3 regions of the Bacillus sp. N12A5 genome follow, and region 3 is predicted to be linked to each of the others. Evidence: riboswitches for the same ligand, from Rfam matches in the RefSeq annotation. Region 3 holds a riboswitch; each other region holds the start of a gene.
The links. A riboswitch is a leader RNA that binds a small molecule or an ion and turns the genes downstream of it on or off. The one in region 3 is predicted to bind S-adenosylmethionine.

Region 1: another riboswitch for S-adenosylmethionine. It lies ahead of mtnW (2,3-diketo-5-methylthiopentyl-1-phosphate enolase); the one in region 3 lies ahead of MOC09_RS18590 (5-methyltetrahydropteroyltriglutamate--homocysteine S-methyltransferase).
Region 2: another riboswitch for S-adenosylmethionine. It lies ahead of MOC09_RS05030 (phosphoadenylyl-sulfate reductase); the one in region 3 lies ahead of MOC09_RS18590 (5-methyltetrahydropteroyltriglutamate--homocysteine S-methyltransferase).

What each region holds. Positions count from the first base shown of each region.
Region 1 is NZ_JALAMR010000002.1:386,718-391,230, forward strand. It holds gene MOC09_RS02395 (carbon-nitrogen family hydrolase) at 1-211, opposite strand, end outside; gene mtnE (methionine-glutamine aminotransferase) at 305-1,501, shown strand; SAM riboswitch class I at 1,540-1,640, shown strand; gene mtnW (2,3-diketo-5-methylthiopentyl-1-phosphate enolase) at 1,724-2,929, shown strand; gene mtnX (2-hydroxy-3-keto-5-methylthiopentenyl-1-phosphate phosphatase) at 2,926-3,633, shown strand; gene MOC09_RS02415 (methylthioribulose 1-phosphate dehydratase) at 3,591-4,220, shown strand; gene mtnD (acireductone dioxygenase) at 4,235-4,513, shown strand, end outside.
Region 2 is NZ_JALAMR010000003.1:355,538-360,050, forward strand. It holds gene sat (sulfate adenylyltransferase) at 1-182, opposite strand, end outside; gene cysP (sulfate permease) at 231-1,295, opposite strand; gene MOC09_RS05030 (phosphoadenylyl-sulfate reductase) at 1,307-2,008, opposite strand; SAM riboswitch class I at 2,170-2,275, opposite strand; gene pyrE (orotate phosphoribosyltransferase) at 2,420-3,052, opposite strand; gene pyrF (orotidine-5'-phosphate decarboxylase) at 3,049-3,768, opposite strand; gene MOC09_RS05045 (dihydroorotate dehydrogenase) at 3,737-4,513, opposite strand, start outside.
Region 3 is NZ_JALAMR010000021.1:45,281-49,793, reverse strand. It holds gene MOC09_RS18605 (CoA transferase subunit A) at 1-448, shown strand, start outside; gene MOC09_RS18600 (CoA transferase subunit B) at 445-1,101, shown strand; gene MOC09_RS18595 (3-hydroxybutyrate dehydrogenase) at 1,118-1,891, shown strand; gene MOC09_RS18590 (5-methyltetrahydropteroyltriglutamate--homocysteine S-methyltransferase) at 1,943-3,079, opposite strand; SAM riboswitch class I at 3,157-3,263, opposite strand; gene MOC09_RS18585 (5-methyltetrahydropteroyltriglutamate--homocysteine S-methyltransferase) at 3,332-4,465, opposite strand.

The sequences.
Region 1 (4,513 bases), on a different contig from region 3:
TTTTCTTCAGCCAGCTCTTAGCAGAACGCCCATCTTCATCAGCAAGCTCATCAAGGTTAGACAGGTCATATCCGGTCGTCCATAATTCAGGCAGAACAAGAACATCAGCATGTTTGCTTTCCTTTTCGATGAAAGATTCAGCCTTTTTTATATTTTCCGAAGGTTTACCATATGAAATATCAAACTGAAGACAAGATATCGTCCATTTCATCTTTTAACACCCCAAATTTTTCTTTACTTTTTTCATTTAACCATATATGATGATGGACTATCATTTCAAGATTTTTTTAGAAGGTGAGAATAGATGAAATTTGAACAGTCTCAGATATTGAAGGAATTGCCTAAACAATTCTTCGCTTCTCTGGTGCAGAAAGTGAACCGAAAGCTCGCAGAAGGACACGACGTCATCAATCTCGGACAGGGAAATCCGGATCAGCCGACTCCGGGACATATCGTCGAGGAAATGAAACGAGCCGTTGCTGATCCTGAAAATCATAAATATTCGTCTTTTCGCGGCTCATACAGACTGAAGTCAGCAGCGGCAGCATTTTATAAAAGAGAATACGGCATTGATCTTGACCCTGAAACTGAAGTCGCTGTTTTATTCGGCGGTAAAGCCGGTCTTGTCGAGCTCCCGCAATGCTTATTGAATCCCGGTGATACGATTTTAGTGCCGGATCCCGGCTATCCTGATTACTGGTCAGGTGTCACACTCGCGAAAGCGAAGATGGAGAGGATGCCGCTCGTAGAGGACAGGGCGTTTCTTCCTGATTACAGCAGCATCGGCGCTGAAGTGAGGGATCAGGCGAAACTGATGTATTTAAATTATCCGAATAATCCGACTGGAGCAGTTGCTACTTCTGATTTTTTTGAAGAAACCGTGCGTTTTGCGAAAGAAAACAGGATCTGTGTCGTTCACGATTTTGCTTATGGCGCTGTAGGATTTGACGGCTGCAAGCCTTTAAGTTTTTTGCAGGCTGAAGGTGCGAAGGATATCGGAATTGAAATATATACGCTGTCAAAAACATATAATATGGCAGGGTGGCGGGTCGGCTTTGCTGTCGGAAACGCTTCTGTCATTGAAGCGATCAATCTTTATCAAGACCATATGTTTGTCAGTCTTTTCAGAGCGACTCAGGAGGCTGCAGCGGCGGCACTGTTAGCTGATCAAACGTGTGTGGCGGAGCAAAATGCCCGTTATGAGAGCAGGCGAAGCGCTTGGATTGCAGCATGCCGGGAAATCGGCTGGGATGTAACAGCTCCGGCGGGTTCATTTTTTGCATGGCTGCCTGTGCCTGAAGGCTATACTTCTGAGCAGTTCTCAGATCTTTTGCTGGAAAAAGCGAATGTAGCGGTTGCCGCTGGAAACGGCTTCGGTGAATATGGCGAGGGCTACGTCAGAGTCGGACTGCTGACAAGTGAAGAAAGACTCAAGGAAGCGGCTTATCGAATTGGGAAACTGAACCTGTTTACCCAAAAAAGCATTGACAAGATCTTATAACGGTGGGATAATTCAAAATAATTTATAAAATCTATATTTTCTTATCAAGAGCAGGCAGAGGGACGAGCCCGATGAAGCCCGGCAACCGACTTATAAAGCACGGTGCTAATTCTTGCAGCTAGCGGCTGAGAGATAAGATTCGGACGTGAAACGAAACCTCTTTAGACGCGATTGCAGTTTGAAGAGGTTTTTTATATGGACGAAAATGAAAGGAGCTCTGGCATGAGTGAGTTATTAGCAACATATCTCCTGACAGAACCGGGATCCGATACAGAGAAAAAAGCAGAACAGATCGCAACAGGATTGACAGTAGGCTCCTGGACTGATCTGCCTCTGGTAAAACAGGAGCAATTGCAAAAGCACAAGGGGCGGGTAATAAAGGTTGAGGAGAGAGAGGGAACAAATCAAGCAGTGATCACAATTGCCTATCCTGAAATCAATTTCTCTCAGGATATCCCGGCTTTGCTGACAACAGTGTTTGGCAAGCTGTCGCTGGACGGAAAAATTAAATTAATCGATCTTCACTTCTCTGAAGCGTTTAAACGCACGCTGCCAGGGCCGAAGTTTGGCATATACGGCATTCGGAAGCTGCTTGGGGAGTTTGAGAGGCCGCTGTTAATGAGCATTTTTAAAGGGGTTATCGGAAGAGACCTGAGTGATATTAAAGAACAGCTCAGACAGCAGGCCCTTGGCGGAGTTGACTTGATTAAGGATGATGAAATTTTCTTTGAGACAGGTCTGGCGCCTTTTGAAACAAGAATTACAGAGGGAAAGCAAATATTGAGAGAAACGTATGAGCAAACCGGACATAAAACGCTGTATGCTGTGAATTTGACTGGACGTACGGCTGATCTGAAAGATAAAGCGAGACGCGCCGCCGAATTGGGAGCGGATGCGCTTTTGTTTAATGTCTTCGCTTACGGCTTGGACGTCATGCAGAGCCTTGCGGAAGATCCTCAGATCTCAATCCCGATTATGGCGCACCCAGCGGTCAGCGGGGCATTTACATCCTCGCCGTTTTACGGCTTTTCTCACGCTCTATTGCTAGGAAAATTAAACCGGTATTGCGGTGCTGACTTCAGTCTCTTTCCGTCTCCGTACGGTTCGGTTGCGCTTCCAAAAGAGGATGCGCTGGCGATTCATGAAGAATGTGTAAGAGAGGATGCTTTTAACCAAACATTTGCTGTTCCGTCCGCAGGCATTCATCCCGGTATGGTTCCGCTTCTCATGCGGGACTTCGGCATAGATCATATTATTAACGCCGGGGGAGGCATACACGGTCATCCGAACGGCGCCCAAGGCGGAGGCAAAGCGTTCAGAGCCATTATTGATGCAGTCTTAGAAGCCCAGCCGATTGATGAAAAAGCCGAACATTGCAAGGATCTGAAGCTTGCGCTAGAGAAATGGGGAAAGGTTGAAGCGGTATGATGACTCGAAAGCCTTTAATTATTTGCGATTTTGACGGAACCATTACGATGAATGACAACATTATAAGCATCATGAAAACATTCGCTCCGCCGGAGTGGACGGCATTAAAAGACGGCGTGCTGTCCAAAACGCTGTCCATTAAGGAAGGTGTCGGACAGATGTTCGGCCTTTTGCCAAGCCGTTTAAAAGACGAGATTACAAGATTTGTATTGCAAGATGCAAAAATCAGGGAAGGCTTTCGGGAATTCGTAGCGTTTGTCAAGGAGAATGAGATTCCGTTTTATGTCGTAAGCGGAGGCATGGACTTTTTTGTATATCCATTGCTTGAAGGCATTGTGGAGAAAGACCGCATTTATTGCAACCATGCTTCCTTTGACAAAGACTATATTCATATTGACTGGCCTCATTCATGCAAGGGGACGTGCAGCAATCAATGCGGGTGCTGCAAGCCGTCGGTGATACAAGAGCTTTCTGAACCGAACCAATATATCATCATGATCGGTGATTCGGTTACGGATGTAGAGGCGGCAAAGCTGTCGGATCTTTGTTTTGCAAGGGATTATTTATTAAACGAATGCCGGGAGCATCACCTGAATCATCTCCCGTATCAGGATTTTAATGAGATTAGAAAAGATATTGAGAACGTCACGGAGGTACAGAAATGGCTGCAAAACAAAAGCGCTGGCAAGAGCTCGCTAAAGTAAAACGGGAATTGGCTGAACGAGATTGGTTTCCGGCGACTAGCGGCAATCTGTCTATTAAGGTTTCTGATGAGCCTTTAACATTTCTCGTAACTGCAAGCGGAAAAGATAAACGAAAAGAAACGGATGAAGATTTTCTGCTGGTGGATCAAAATGGAGAGCCTGCCGAAAACGGACATTCTTTGAAACCGTCAGCGGAAACGCTCTTACATACACACTTGTACAATAAAACAAATGCCGGATGCTGCCTGCACGTCCACACGGTAAACAATAATGTGATCTCAGAGCTATATGGAGACCGAAAGAAAATCACCTTCAGAGGCCAGGAAATTATAAAAGCGCTCGGCCTGTGGGAAGAGAATGCAGAAGTGACCATTCCGATCATTGAAAATCCGGCTCATATTCCGACGCTCGCGGCACTGTTTGCCGAAGAGGTTTCAGAAGATTCAGGAGCTGTTCTGATCCGAAATCACGGTATTACCGCTTGGGGGAGAACGGCATTTGAAGCAAAAAGAGTGCTTGAAGCATATGAATTTTTGTTCAGCTACCATTTGAAATTGAAAACACTCCAGCATCAGCTGGTTAAATAAAAGGAGGAACTTAAATGGCAACTATTCGAATTCATGATGAGGCGAATACAACGATTGAAAATCAAGAGGAAGTAGCAAGCTTTCTAGATAGTCAAGAGGTTATTTATGAGCAGTGGGATATTGCGAAGCTTCCGGAACAGCTCTCTGAGAAATATGATCTGACCGAAGAAGAAAAACAGCAAATTCTTGATACCTTTGAAACTGAAATTAAAGATATCTCAGCCCGCCGCGGCTATAAAGCACAGGATGTTATTTCATTGTCAGACAGCAATCCAAAACTTGATGAACTGCTT
Region 2 (4,513 bases), on a different contig from region 3:
ACAACAGATACGTAATCTTTTTCATTAAAGAAACCTTCGATTGGGCTGTACGCACCGATTCCGATTAATTCTAAATCTGCAAAAGAAATCAAATCAAGTTCGATTTCTTTTTGAATACTGCTTACATTATACGATTCATCTACTCTGCTTACTAATGTTCCTCCGTGTGGTGCTAAGCTCATACTATCCATCTCCTCCTATTTAACATATAAAATTACTCAGATTAATGATCAGATTCCCCCGCCTTGTTCGTGGACAGAGCGTCTCTCTTTACGTATGGCCTTCGTCAGGCTGACCGCACCGCCCGCCGCTAAAAGCACGCTTACCATGATAAAGATTGAATAATAATCCGCTTTTAAAAACAATGATACAAGCAGATAAGAAATCGATAAAGATAAAAACGGCGATACAATCCATACCTTCAGCATCGTTTGAACAACCTGTTTATGGAACACGTTCGGACCGTTTTTGGCCATGCCTATTCCGATAATAGACGATGACGTGACTTGCGCCAAGGGCACCGGCATCCCAAATACTGAACTGATGATCACCAGACCCGCTCCTGTACCGGATAAGAGAATGCCTTCCCCTTTTGAGAATCTCGTGATTTTCTTTCCGTTTGTTTCTAACACACGCCGGCCTAATAACAGCGCGCCAAGAGCAACAAAAGCTCCCCCGTACAAAGTTCCCTTTGCGACATCAAGCACACCCGCCGCTACCAACGGGCCAACAGCATTGGCCACGTTATTCATGCCGGCAGAGAATGCTTCGAAAAATCCGGCAACTAACAAAACAATGCCGAGGATTTTTTGCTTTTTAGCAGACTTAATTTCAATCTTTAAAAAACTAAACAGCTTTGAAACCAAATAGGTAAAGCCGAAAGCAAACAGCGGGACAAAAACCCAAAACGCCACAATGACCAGAAGATTGTTCACAAACAATACTTTGTAAGCCACTCCCACTCCGACAACCGCGCCGACTGTTACTTCACTTGTCGACAAAGGAATGCCGAGCAGATTAGCCGTAAAGAGCGACAGCGCAGCGGCTCCAATAATGATGCAAACAATCGGCAGTGTAATCGTCTGCTCGGGGATAATGCCGGAGCTGATGGTTTTTACAACCTCGCCTCCGCCAATGACCGCCCCGGCCAGCACACCAACTGCACATATGATCAAAGCGTAGGTTTTCTTTTTGATGGCTCCAGAGCCGTAAGCAACTCCCATCGAAGCCGCAGCGCCGCTTGCACCAATATTCATTGCGAAAAACAAGCTAAATAAAATAGCGGCTAGTTCCATTTTGCAGCTCCTTATTCATGCAGTCCGCATTCTGTTTTCGCCATACCATTCCATCTGCCTGAGCGTAAATCCTCTGCAGTAAAAGCAGGAGCCGTGCAAGGCGCGCAGCCAATGCTTGGATATCCTTGGTCATGAAGCGGATTGTAGTCCAGCTCATTACGAGATGTGTATCTCCAAATGTCTTTCCAAGTCCAATGGATAAGCGGACATACTTTTACTGATTTGAATTTTTCATCTTTGTTTAAGAAATTCGTATTGGCACGGCTCGGCCCTTGATCGCGGCGCAGGCCGGAAAGCCAGGCCGGATGTCCAGAAAGCGCCTCTCTTAAAGGAACGACCTTTCTCAGATAGCAGCACTGATTCGGTTCTCTTTCCCACAGTTTGTCACCGTATTCTTCGGCTTGCTCCTCAAGGGTCAGATCTGGTTTTTTCAGGATGATGTTAAGGCCCGGATAGCGCTCTTTTACCCGTTCAATCGTTTCATAGGTTTCTTTAAAATGAAGTCCTGTATCAAGAAACACAATCTCTGCGTCTTTTTTCACTTTATAAATTAAATCAATCAAAACGATTCCTTCAATTCCGAAACTGCAGGCATAAACTAGCTGATTGCCGTAATGGCCGTATGCCCACTTTAAAACTGACAGCGCTCCTTTATAAGGATCGTCTTCCGGAAATGTAATGGTTGGTTCTTCCCAATTATCGTACGTTAACATTTCTTCTTTCCTCCTTTCGGAGACAAACAAACAGTAGCTTTCTGCCGGTTGTCTTTTCCAAATTGTAATGTGATGCGGGCTGTGTTATGCAAACAGCCTTTTTTCCTCTTAAAATAAAAAACTTTCAATCCGGCGGAAAGAAAGACAGGAACTGCATGGCGCCCTTATCTTTCAAAATGGAATTCATTTTGCTGGAAGTAGCACCTTACACACTGTGCAGGTTGCCGGGCTTCATAGGTCCAGTCCCTCAGCCGCTCTTGATAAGTTTTTAGATTTGTAGTAAATTTTAGCACAATTCTAACATAAGTCAACCCGACTTTTTTTATAGGATTAATAAAAAAACAGGCCGGATGGCCTGTTTTCAAGTACAGCAAGGCTTTAACGCCCCTGTACATCACTAAAATTTATTTTTTATTTTTTAAACCAATCTTTTGACTCGGGATTTTGTTTCCACGTTTTAAGCTTTTCTAGATCGTCCGAATGAATATTTCCGTTTTCAAGGGCGACCTCTGTCAAAGTATCATAATCAGTTAATGAGTAGTATGGCAGTTCCGCCTTCGCAAACGCTTCCTGTGCTTTAGGCAGCCCGTACGTAAAGATCGAGACGACACCAAGCACTTCACAGCCAGCCGCTTGTAAAGCTGCCGCAGCTTCAAGCACGCTGCCTCCTGTTGAGATTAAGTCTTCAATGACGACCGTTTTTGGGCCTTCTTGAACAGCCCCCTCAATCTGATTGCCTTTCCCGTGTGCTTTCGGCTTGCTCCTTACATAACACATCGGAAGATTCAATCGGTCAGCCGCCAGAGCAGCATGAGGAATACCGGCAGTTGCTGTTCCCGCAATCATTTCAGCTTCAGGAAAATGCTCTTCGATCAGCTTGCTGATGCCTGAGGCGACATCATTTCTGACCTCCGGGAAAGATAGCGTAAGGCGGTTGTCACAGTAGATTGGCGATAATATGCCGCTTGCCCATGTAAATGGCTCGTTCGGGCGTAAAAATACAGCTTGGATGTCTAATAGATGTTTTGCGATGATTTGTTTCATGATTTGATTCCCTCCCATTCGAGTCTGACAGCTTCATAGGCTTTTACTGGGTCTGCCGCTTTTGTAATCGAGCGGCCTACTACAATCGCTGATGACCCTTTCTCTCTCGCTATTGCAGGTGTCGCTACACGGATTTGGTCATTCGCAGCGTCCTCTGACATCCTGATGCCCGGAGTGACAGTCAGAAATGAAGGCGATACCGCCTGATAAATGGCTTCTGCTTCATGAACCGAGCAGACCACTCCATCCAGGCCGCTTTCTTCCGCCAATTTGCTGTAGTGCACAACCGTGTCGATCAGAGGCTTTTGGATCAGCAATTCAGCTTTCATGATTTGTTCAGATGTGCTTGTCAACTGGGTGACCGCGATAAGTGACGGGCGTTTTTTTCCGGCCGGCGTCCCTTCTTCTAAGCCTTCCAGAGCTGCTTGCATCATTTTTTTGCCTCCGGCCGCATGAACATTGACGAGGTCGACTCCGAGACCGGCGAGGCGCTTCATCGCTTTGTTTACAGTGGTCGGGATGTCATGAAGCTTTAAATCTAAAAACAGCTCGCAATTTCTTTCTTTTAGTTGTGTAATGATAGATGGCCCTTCTTGATAAAAAAGCTCCATTCCAACCTTTACAAATAACGGTTCTTGCTGAAAAGGCGCTAAGAATGCAAGTGTTTCTTCAGCTGATGCAAAATCAAGCGCGATGATGGGCAGGTTGTTTTTCATAATTCCAGCTCCTTCCGATGCATTCTTCAATTGATTGATAGCCGTATTGGCGCAAAACAGCAGGGAGCTGTTCAATAATGTCCGGACATGCAAAAGGATTCACAAAGTTTGCTGTTCCGACAGCGACCGCGCTTGCTCCCGCGAGAAGAAACTCCAGTGCATCTTCAGCCGTCTGCACGCCTCCCATTCCGATAATCGGGATATTGACCGCCTGGCTGACTTCATACACCATGCGAATGGCAACCGGCTTCACAGCAGGGCCGGAAAGTCCTCCTGTTTTATTCGCTAATATCGGCTTGCCTGTTTTTAAATCAAGCCTCATGCCGATTAATGTGTTGATCATCGTAAGACCGTCCGCTCCAGCCTCTTCAATCGCTGATGCAATTTCTGTGATATTTGCCACGTTCGGTGAAAGCTTTACATAAACGGGCACATCTGAAACCTCTTTTACCGCTTTTGTCAAATCAGCAGCCATTTCAGGGTTTGTGCCGAAAGCGATTCCGCCTGTTTTCACATTTGGACAGGAAATGTTCAATTCAAGAGCATGAACATTAGGCGCTTTGCTGATATGCTCTGCAACTTCAACATAATCCTCAACTTGAGAACCTGCGACATTGGCAATGATCGGCGTATCAAACTGCTCAAGCCAAGGCAGCTCATTTTGCAAGACGCTTTCAAGCCCCGGATTTTGCAGACCGATCGCATTGAGCATTCCAGCGCCAGTCTCAGCTACCCTAGGGGTCGG
Region 3 (4,513 bases):
CGGAGAGCTTGAGGTCGAGCTTGTACCCCAAGGAACACTCGCTGAGAGAATTCGTGCAGGCGGCGCGGGCATACCGGGATTTTATACGGCGACAGGCGTCGGCACCTCCATAGCCGAGGGAAAAGAGCATAAAACGTTCGGCGGCCGGACGTATGTACTGGAGCGAGGCATTACTGGCGATGTGGCGATCGTTAAAGCGTGGAAAGCGGACACCATGGGGAATTTGATTTTTCGGAAAACGGCGAGAAATTTCAATCCCGTTGCTGCGATGGCAGGCAAGATTACGATTGCCGAGGCGGAAGAAATCGTGGACGCAGGAGAGCTCGATCCAGATCACATCCATACACCGGGAATTTATGTACAGCATGTGGTGCGTGGCGCGAGCCAAGAAAAACGGATTGAAAAACGAACAGTTCGGCAAGCGGCGGGAAAGGGTGAAGCGAAATGAAGGAAGCGAGAAAACGAATGGTTAAACGCGCTGTACAAGAAATCAAGGATGGCATGAATGTGAATCTTGGGATTGGAATGCCGACGCTTGTCGCAAATGAGATCCCCGATGGCGTTCACGTCATGCTTCAGTCAGAAAACGGATTGCTCGGGATCGGCCCCTATCCTCTGGAAGGAACGGAAGACGCGGATTTGATCAATGCTGGGAAGGAAACGATCACTGAAGTGACGGGCGCTTCCTATTTTGACAGTGCTGAATCATTCGCAATGATACGAGGCGGGCATATCGATCTGGCTATTCTCGGCGGCATGGAGGTTTCGGAGCAGGGTGATTTGGCCAATTGGATGATCCCCGGCAAAATGGTAAAAGGGATGGGGGGCGCCATGGATCTCGTCAACGGTGCGAAACGGATCGTTGTCATCATGGAGCATGTCAATAAACATGGCGAGTCAAAGGTGAGAAAAACATGCTCGCTTCCGCTGACAGGCCAGCAAGTCGTGCACAGGCTGATTACGGATTTGGCAGTGTTTGATTTTGTTAACGGCCGCATGACGCTGACGGAGCTTCAGGAAGGTGTCACCATTGAAGAGGTTTATGAAAAAACAGAAGCTGATTTCGCGGTAAGCCAGTCTGTGCTCAAACAAAATTCTTAATGGGAAGGTGTTTGACATGAACGAACAAGTCGCCTTGGTAACAGGGGCAGCCGGCGGAATCGGATTCGAAATCGCGAGGGAATTCGCCCGTGAAGGCGCCAGCGTCATCATTTCAGATCTCCATCAGAAAGCGTGCGAAAAGGCAGTCTCCAAGCTTGCAGATGAAGGATTTGACGCGGTGGCCATCCCGTGTGATGTGACAAAGGAAGCGCAAGTCGCTGACACGGTGAACGCCATCCAAAAACGGTACGGGCGCTTGGATATTTTGGTGAACAATGCCGGTATTCAGCACGTCGCCCCGATTGAAGAGTTTCCGACAGAAACCTTTGAACAGCTGATCAAGGTCATGCTGACGGCGCCCTTCATCGCAATGAAGCATGTTTTTCCGATCATGAAAAAACAGCAGTTTGGCAGAATCATTAATATCGCGTCTGTTAATGGATTAGTTGGCTTTGCAGGGAAATCCGCTTACAATAGCGCCAAGCACGGCGTCATTGGACTCACAAAAGTCGGGGCGCTGGAAGGCGCGCCCCACGGCATTACAGTCAATGCGCTCTGCCCGGGTTATGTCGATACCCAGCTTGTACGCAATCAGCTTAGCGATCTATCGAAAACGAGAAATGTCCCTTACGACTCTGTACTTGAACAAGTCATTTTTCCGCTTGTGCCGCAAAAGCGACTGCTTTCCGTCAAGGAAATTGCGGATTATGCCGTGTTTTTGGCAAGCGAGAAGGCGAAGGGCGTCACTGGGCAGGCTGTCGTCCTTGATGGGGGCTACACTGCACAATGATAGAAAAAACACACTTGCTCCGTTAGGGAATCAAGTGTGTTTTTTCTTTGCTTATTTCCACACATCGTTAGCGATCTCAACCACGTGGCGAAGCTTCGCCCATTGCTGTTCTTCAGTCAGCTTGTTGCCTTCCTCAGTGGAAGCGAATCCGCATTGAGGGCTGAGGCAAAGCTGGTCTAAGCTCACATAACGGGATGCTTCTTCAATACGGCGTTTCACATCGTCCGGATGTTCAAGCTTACCAAATTTAGATGTCACTAAACCAAGGACAAGCTGAAGGTCAGAGCGCTTCACATACCGGAGCGGCTCAAATCCGCCTGAGCGTGAATCATCATACTCTAAGAAAAGCCCGTCCAGGTTCAAGCCGTCAAAAATAGTTTCGGCTGCTGCGTCATAGCCGCCTTCAGCTGTCCAAGTGGACTGGAAGTTGCCGCGGCAAATATGCATGGTTACCGTCAAGTCATCCGGACGGTCAGCAATCGCGTCGTTAATGGATTTCGCAAATAGCTGGCGAAGCTCGTCAGGCGTTGTTCCAAACGCTTCGATTTGTTTTAAGCCTTTTTCAGATAAGAAAACAGCCCATGCCGTATCATCAAGCTGGAGGTAGCGGCAGCCTCTGTCGTAAAACGCTTGAATCGCCTTTTTATATGCTTTGGATACATCGTGCTGGAAAAGGTGATAGTCATTTTTATAGGAAGCCTTTTCTAGCTTGCCGCGGAAAAACAGCATATTCGGGCTTGGGATCGTCATCTTTGGCGTCGCATCACCGGCAATGCTGTGGAGAAATGAGTAATCTTCAAGCATTGGGTGAGTTGAAAAGTCGATATCACCTGTGACTTTGATGCCGCGTGCTTTAGTCTGCACATTATGGAATTGAATGCCGTGCTCAGGAGTGAACGGCTCAACGCCATCCAGATTTTCTAAGAAATCAAAATGCCACCACGCTCTGCGGAATTCACCGTCAGTCACGACGTTCAGGCCGGTTTCCTTTTGTTTCTCCACAATGCGGGTGATTTCATCGTCTTCAATTTGGCGGAGCTGTTCAGCCGTAATTTCGCCAGCCGCTTTTTGCAGCCGTGCTTTTTTGACGGGCTCAGATCTCAGCAGGCTCCCGACTTGATCCGCGCGAAACGGCGGTTTTTTTCTTTGAAGTGATTGTTGTTCTGCGGGTGTTGTTTGTTGTGACATGTTGTCCATTCCTTCTTTCCATTCGAGTATAAAAAAGCTCTTCCTTTGGATAAGGAAGAGCTTGTGTGACAATCTCAACCTTATCTTCAAGAGCAATTATTGCTCTAAAGGATTTAGCACCATTCTGTTAAACAGCGGTTGCCGGGTATCGCAGGGCCAGTCCCTCCACCTCTCTTGATAAGGAAAACCTTTTTATGAAATTTTCTGATAGTATCTATTATTCACACATTTTCTGTTTCTGTCAATGATAGATTATCTCCACACATCGTTGGCGATGTCGATGACATGGCGAAGCTTTGCCCATTGCTGCTCCTCTGTCAAAAGGTTTCCTTCTTCTGTAGAGGCGAAACCGCACTGCGGGCTGAGGCACAGCTGATCCAAGCTGACAAAGCGCGCCGCTTCATTGATTCGGCGTTTCACATCGTCAGGATTTTCGAGCTCGCCGTATTTTGATGTGATCAAGCCGAGCACGATTTGCAGATCTTTGCGTTTCACATAACGGAGCGGATCAAAGTTTCCAGAGCGGTCATCATCGTATTCCAAGAACAAGCCGTCCAGGTTTAAGCCGTCCAAAATCGTTTCTGCAACAGCGTCATAGCCCCCAGATGCCGCCCAAGTTGAACGGAAGTTGCCGCGGCAAATGTGCATCGTGATTGCTAAATCATCAGGCCGGTCTGCCACTGCATCGTTAATCGTTTTGGCAAACAAGGCAGGCAATGTTTCTGGATCGCCGCCGAGCGCCCGGACAACCTCTCTGCCTTTTTCTTCAAAGAAGAGAGACCATGACGTATCATCAAGCTGAAGATAACGGCAGCCAGCGTCATAGAAGGCTTTGATTGCTTTTTTGTACGCTTGGGCCAGGTCATGAAAGTATTCCTCTTGGTCATCATAAATCCCCTTATCAGCCTTTTCACCGAAAAACAGCATATTCGGGCTCGGAATCGTCAGCTTGGGTGTCGCCCCGCCGGCAATCTTATGTAAAAATTGATAATCGGCAAGTGCTGGGTGGCTCGTAAAATCGAGTTTTCCCGTCACCTTGATGCTGCGTGCTTTTGTTTTGGCATGATGGAACTGAATCCCTTCAGCCGGAATGAATGGTTCCACGCCGTCGAGCCCTTCCAGAAAATCATAATGCCACCATGAACGGCGGAATTCCCCGTCTGTTACCACATCAAGGCCGATTTCTTTTTGTTTTTCCACAATGCGGGTGATTTCTTGGTTTTCGACATCACGCAGCTGTTCCGCTGTGATCTCGCCGGCCGCTTTTTTCTGCCGGGCTTCTTTCACCGGAGCAGAGCGCAATAAACTGCCGACATGATCGGCACGGAAAGGAGCTTTGCGCTGTTGTTCTGTTTTTTGTCCTGCAAGATGTGTTTGTTGAGCCATGTCATTCGCCTCTTTTCTAAATTATGTTGAGCATAAAAAAGCTCTTCC